Linked DNA regions of Algoriphagus sp. Y33. The main gene of each other region encodes a partner of the protein of the gene in region 2 in a complex. Links are inferred from orthologs where the notes say so. Each region holds a gene or a part of one and is shown on either strand. Other genes may lie near its edges.

The links.
Region 1: the proteins of carA (region 2) and carB are in contact, whole or in part, in a solved structure (PDB 1KEE), measured with the Escherichia coli proteins. The link is inferred for Algoriphagus sp. Y33 from one-to-one orthologs.

Annotation. Positions count from the first base shown.
Region 1 is NZ_CP061947.1:5,685,486-5,689,180, forward strand. The notes cover bases 102-3,466. They hold carB (carbamoyl-phosphate synthase large subunit), read left to right. Parts: upstream 102-446; coding sequence 447-3,266; downstream 3,267-3,466. Other genes in these bases: ID165_RS23370 (sugar kinase), read right to left, coding at 102-162; ID165_RS23380 (DUF4834 family protein), read left to right, coding at 3,290-3,466. In the rest of the region: more of ID165_RS23370, read right to left, coding at 1-101; more of ID165_RS23380, read left to right, coding at 3,467-3,556. UniProt on the Escherichia coli protein: Large subunit of the glutamine-dependent carbamoyl phosphate synthetase (CPSase).
Region 2 is NZ_CP061947.1:4,638,494-4,641,613, forward strand. The notes cover bases 331-3,120. They hold carA (glutamine-hydrolyzing carbamoyl-phosphate synthase small subunit), read right to left. Parts: upstream 2,380-3,120; coding sequence 1,282-2,379; downstream 331-1,281. Other genes in these bases: eno (phosphopyruvate hydratase), read right to left, coding at 331-1,259; rplQ (50S ribosomal protein L17), read right to left, coding at 2,498-3,052; ID165_RS18735 (DNA-directed RNA polymerase subunit alpha), read right to left, coding at 3,059-3,120. Outside these bases: more of eno, read right to left, coding at 1-330. UniProt on the Escherichia coli protein: Small subunit of the glutamine-dependent carbamoyl phosphate synthetase (CPSase).

The DNA.
Region 1 (3,695 bases), 1.0 Mb from region 2 along the record:
CACGTGGGCGGCAGATAATCCCCAATAGGCGAGGGAAACAGCCACATTTGCTTCTGCACCCCCGTAGTTTACTTCGTAGGATTGTGTGTTTACAAAGCGTTCATGCCCCGGAGTGGATAGGCGGAGCATGATTTCACCAAGCGTGATTATTCTTTTATTCATCTATAGACTGTTTTACTATTTTGGATTTATCGGAAAAATAGGAATGATAAATTAAAATCCTCTTGATCTTAATGATTAGACAATAATAAACGCCATTTATTGGTTTACCAAGTAAAACCAGCTCAATTCTTTGCCAAAAATTGAATAGTTCCAAATGAAAATTGCAACGTATTTAAATGGGGGTTTGGATTTCTTTAGGGTTTTACCGTGCCTCTTCAGAATATTTTTCTAATTTTGCCCCAATTTGGACTTAAGCAAAACTTTCTCTTCAATCTCCCTCTCTAATGCCTAAAGATAGCAGTATAAAGCACGTTCTCATCATTGGTTCAGGTCCCATTGTCATTGGTCAAGCTTGCGAATTTGATTACGCAGGCTCACAGGCAGCCAGATCACTTCGCGAAGAAGGGATCACTGTCACGCTGATCAATTCGAATCCGGCGACTATTATGACTGATCCTGTCACGGCCGACAATGTCTATTTGCTTCCTTTGGAAAAAAAATCCATCGTTAAAATTCTTAAAGATCATCCGGATATCGATGCAGTTCTTCCTACCATGGGTGGGCAGACAGCCTTGAACCTAGCCATTGATTGCGAAAAAGGCGGTGTTTGGGCTAAGTACGATGTGAAAATGATCGGTGTAGATATAGACGCCATCGATACAGCCGAAAATCGTGAGAAATTCAAAGCCCTGATGGAAAAAATTGGTGTGGGAGTATGTAAAGGAGCTACTGCCACCTCTTTTCTTCAAGGCAAAGAGATCGCCCAAGAAATAGGCTTCCCGCTTATCATCAGAGCTTCATATACTTTAGGAGGTGCCGGTGGAGCTTTTGTGGAAACTGCTGAAGATTTTGAAAAGGCACTTTCAGCAGGTCTTCAGGCCTCCCCGGTTCATGAAGTGTTGATAGAGCAAAGTATCCTTGGCTGGAAAGAATACGAGCTGGAGGTAATGCGTGACAATATCGGCAACATGATCGTGATCTGTTCTATCGAGAACTTTGATCCGATGGGTGTGCACACAGGTGATTCTATCACGGTGGCTCCTGCGATGACCTTGCCTGACACCACATATCAGCGCATGAGAAATTATGCCATCACGATGATGAACAGCATCGGGAATTTTGCAGGAGGATGTAACGTACAATTCTCGGTTAGCCCGGATAACTCAGAAATCATCGGTATCGAGATCAATCCACGGGTTTCCCGATCTTCAGCTTTGGCTTCTAAAGCAACCGGATATCCTATCGCAAAAGTAGCGGCTAAGTTAGCTATAGGTTACAACCTGGATGAATTGAAAAACTCAATTACCGGAACAACTTCGGCATTTTTTGAGCCTTCTATAGATTATGTGATCGTGAAAGTGCCACGCTGGAACTTTGATAAGTTCAAGGGGGCTGACAGGAGATTAGGACTGTCGATGAAGTCAGTAGGAGAGGTGATGGGAATTGGAAGAAACTTCCAGGAAGCACTTCAGAAAGCTTGCCAGTCTCTTGAGATCAAGAGAAATGGTCTTGGGGCAGATGGCAAAGAACTACGTAATCAGGATGAGATTTTGTATTCCTTGGCCAATCCCAGCTGGAACAGACTTTTCCATATCTATGATGCATTCAAGCTTGGGATTTCCTTCCGTACTATCCAGGATCTGACCAAGATCGACAAGTGGTTCTTGAAGCAGATTGAGGAATTGATCCACTTGGAAAAGGAAATAGGGAAATATAAGTTAGATACAATTCCTGTGGAATTGATGGACCTGGCTAAACGTAAAGGCTATGCTGACCGCCAGATTGCGCACCTGTTTGATTGCTTGGAAAGCGAAGTTTTCGACAAGCGATACAAGGAAATGGGCATCAAGCGTGTGTATAAATTGGTGGATACCTGCGCAGCAGAATTCGAAGCTAAGACTCCGTATTATTACTCTTCTTTTGGATCTGAAAATGAATCTGTAAAATCAGACCGTAAAAAAGTAGTAGTACTAGGCTCTGGTCCGAACCGCGTAGGTCAGGGAATTGAATTCGATTACTCTTGTGTACATGGAGTTTTGGCGGCTAAGGAGTGTGGCTATGAGACGATCATGATCAATTGTAATCCGGAGACGGTTTCAACGGACTTTGATATTGCGGATAAACTTTACTTTGAGCCGGTATTCTGGGAGCATATCTACGAGATCATCCTTCACGAGCAGCCTGAGGGTGTGATCGTGCAGCTGGGAGGGCAGACTGCCTTGAAGCTTGCTGAGAAGCTGGAGAAATACGGTATCAAGATTATCGGTACAAGCTTCGAGGCTTTGGATTTGGCTGAAGACAGAGGTAGATTTTCGTCTCTTTTGAAAGATCTGGATGTTCCTTATCCTGAGTTTGGAACGATTCACAATACTGACGAAGCGCTAGAGCTTTGTAAGACGATAGGATTTCCTCTTTTAGTACGTCCCAGCTACGTGTTGGGTGGTCAAGGGATGAAGATCGTGATCAATGAGAAGGAACTGGAGCAGCATGTGGTGGATGTGCTGAGAGATATTCCCAATAACGAGATTCTGCTCGATCACTTTCTGGAAGGGGCTATTGAAGCGGAAGCTGATGCGATTTGTGATGGGGAGAATGTATATATCATCGGAATCATGCAGCATATTGAGCCTGCGGGAATCCACTCAGGTGATTCTTACGCCGTACTTCCTCCATATAACTTGGGAGATTTGGTGATTCGCCAGATCGAAACATACACGGAGAAAATTGCCCTTGCCCTGAGAACTGTCGGATTGATCAATATTCAGTTTGCAATCAAAAACGATAAGGTCTATATCATCGAGGCAAACCCGAGAGCTTCCCGTACAGTGCCGTTTATTTGCAAGGCTTATAGAGAACCTTATGTGAATTACGCCGTAAAGGTGATGTTGGGAGAGAAAAAAGTTACCGATTTTGAATTCAAACCTTACAAGAAAGGTTATGCTATCAAAGAGCCTGTTTTCTCTTTCCATAAATTCCCGAAAGTAAATAAAGAATTGGGTCCTGAAATGAAATCCACCGGTGAAGCGATTTACTTTATCGATGATCTGATGGATGATTATTTCTTGAAAATCTACGCAGAGAGAAATCTGTATCTGAGTAGATAATTTCGAACCAAAAAAAAGAGCCGATGGGCGGATTATTAAAATTTGTAGTTATTCTTTTAGGGATTGGCTGGCTTCTGGGCCAGCTAATCCGATATTTCCTTCGAAGCAAATTGGCTAAGTTTGCCCAGCAGGTGAATGAAGTGGCCAGGGAGGAGCAACGTGCCCAGCGGCATGCTTCTACCCCGAAGGATGAGGTAGTCGTGGATTATGTCCCAAAACGGCAACAAGAAAAGATTCACAAGGATATTAAAGGCGGTGAGTACGTCGATTATGAAGAAGTGAAGGAGTGATCCTTCACTTTTTTCTTTTTAGCCGCAAAGTGCGCTAAGTTTTCGCAAAGTCAGCAGATTCAATGTGTTGTCCTTCTTCCCCACATGCCGGACTAGTGAAGCTTTTTTTATTTACTTCATTTGGATTGTTATGGCAATT
Region 2 (3,120 bases):
GCCGCGTCTCCCAATTGTTCTTCAATTCTAAGCAATTGATTGTATTTAGCCATACGGTCAGATCTTGAAGCAGAACCTGTTTTAATCTGTCCACAGTTCAGTGCTACAGCAAGATCAGCAATAGTAGAATCTTCAGTTTCGCCGGATCTGTGTGACATAACAGCCGTGAAACCTGCCTTGTGTGCAAGATTAACAGCGTTGATTGTTTCTGTCAACGTTCCAATTTGGTTTACTTTGATCAAGATAGAATTTGCAGACTTTTCTTCAATTCCTCTCTTAAGGAACTTCACATTTGTTACAAAAAGATCATCGCCTACTAACTGTACCTTATCGCCGATTTTGGCGGTAAGCATAGCCCAGCCTTCCCAATCTTCCTCTGCGCATCCATCCTCGATAGAATCGATAGGATATTTCTCAGTAAGTTCAGCCAAGTAAGCTACTTGCTCTTCTCTGCTTCTAGCTACTCCTGTAGCACCTTCAAATTTTGTATAGTCATATTTTCCGTCTACAAAGAACTCAGAGGCTGCACAATCCAATGCGATAGTTACATCGTCACCTGCTTTGTAGCCGGCTTTTGCGATAGCATCCAAAATACTTCCAAGAGCTTCTTCTGTACCCCCGGAGAAATTCGGAGCGAATCCACCTTCATCCCCTACTGCAGTACTAAGCCCTTTGTCATGAAGGATTTTCTTGAGGTTATGGAAGATCTCCGTTCCCATTCTCATTGCTTCTGAGAAAGTAGGAGCACCCACAGGGCGGATCATAAACTCTTGGAATGCGATAGGCGCATCAGAGTGAGAACCACCGTTGATGATATTCATCATTGGTACCGGAAGAGTATTGGCATTCACGCCCCCTATGTATCTGTAAAGCGGCTGATTTGACTCCATTGCCGCAGCTTTGGCTACTGCCAATGAAACACCAAGAATAGCATTAGCTCCTAGCTTACCTTTATTGGGTGTACCATCCAGATCAATCATAATCTGATCAATCGAGTTTTGCTCAAATACATCAAAGCCGACCAGCTCAGAAGCAATGATGTCATTTACATTTGCAACAGCCTTCATTACGCCTTTGCCCATGTATGCTCCTTTATCTCCGTCACGAAGCTCTACAGCTTCATTGATGCCTGTAGAAGCACCGCTGGGTACAGCTGCACGTCCAAAAGCTCCATTTTCGGTGTAAACATCTACTTCAATTGTTGGGTTTCCTCTAGAATCGAGAATTTGTCTTGCATGAATTGATTGAATCAACGTCATAGTTTTAAAAGGTTTAAGGGTATTAATTTTTATTGATTAAAGAAATAAAATCGTCAAACAGGTATCGGGAATCATGAGGGCCGGGAGAAGATTCCGGATGATATTGAACTGAAAATGCCGGCTTGTTTTTGAGTCTGATTCCCGCAACAGTACCATCATTCAGGTGAACATGGGTGATTTCAACCTCAGCGTTTTGTTCTGTATCCTCACGATTTATATTGAATCCATGATTCTGGGAGGTAATTTCACTTTTGCCTGTCAGGAGATTTTTAATAGGATGATTCAAACCTCGATGACCATGATGCATTTTGTAAGTAGATATACCGCAGGACTCGGCTAGTATCTGATGCCCAAGACAAATACCAAATACGGGCTTACCGGTTTCTAAAATATCCTTGGTAGTTTTTACAGCATATTCCATTACAGCAGGGTCCCCAGGACCGTTGGATAAAAAATAGGCGTTGGGAGCCCATTCTTCCATTTCAGCTAATGTAGCCTTGGCTGGAAACACTTTACAATACACACCACGATCTGCCAAGTTCCTAAGGATGTTCTTTTTGATACCAAAATCCACACAGGCAACTTTAATAGAAGCGTTTTCGTCCCCATAAAAATATGGCTCCTGCGTGCAAACTGTAGAGGAAAGTTCCAAACCATCCATATCCGGCACTTTATTCAGCTCGGCTTGTAAGCCCTCCAAATCATCTTGAAATTCAGAGCTGATGATCGCGTTCATAGCACCTTTTGAGCGTAGATGTCTAACGAGCTTCCTAGTATCAATATCTGCTATCCCGGTAATTCCATTCTTCACTAGATAATCTTGAAGAGAACCCGATGCATCGAGACGGGAGTAGACATCCGAAAAGGTATTGACTACAATACCACCGATGGTAGGATGATCGGACTCAACTTCTTCATCAATCACGCCATAATTACCGATGTGTGAAGTGGTAGTTACAATAATTTGGCCGGTATAGGATGGGTCCGTGTAGATTTCCTGATAGCCGGTCATACCGGTGTTGAAGCAAATCTCACCACCATTTGTACCGGGATTACCAATCAGGGAGCCATGAAAGACTGTCCCATCTGCCAAGAGTAAAGTTGCTTTTTGTTTGATCATTTTGCTAAATAATTGCCCAAAGTTAAATATTTATTGGGAAGGAAGATAAATGAAAAGGGTATAAAAAAAGGATTGAACAAATGTCCAATCCTTTCAATATCTTAAAGTCACTGATCACTTATTTGTTATCAGTTTCTTCTTCAACTGAGTCAGCGGAAGCTTCAGGAGCCTTAGGCTCTTCTGCAGTTTTAGCCTGAGCTTCTTCTTGTGTGGCCTCTGCTTTTGCAGTATCCTCAGAACCAGCCGATTTGCCAGAACCTCTACGAGATCTTCTGGTAGATTTCTTAGCCGGTTTCGCATCTTTCAACATCAATTCGTTGAAATCCACTAATTCGATGATACACATTTCGGCGTTATCACCTAATCTAAACCCAGTTTTAATAATTCTGGTATATCCACCCGGACGGGTAGCTACCTTAGAGATTACTTCACCGAAAAGTTCGATGATAGCTTCCTTATTTTTCAAATAAGCGAAAGCCATCCGTCTATTATGCGTAGTATCTTCTTTAGCTCTTGTCACCAGTGGCTCCAAATACTTCTTCAATTCTTTTGCCTTGGCAAGCGTGGTTGAGATACGCTTGTGAAGAATCAGCGAAGTTGCCATATTAGAAAGCATTGCTTTTCTATGAGCGGCCTTCCTTCCAAGGTGGTTAAATTTCTTACCGTGTCTCATTATTAGTTATTCTTCATCAAGTTTATACTTAGAAATATCCATCCCGAAGGTCAGGCTTTTTTCTTGGA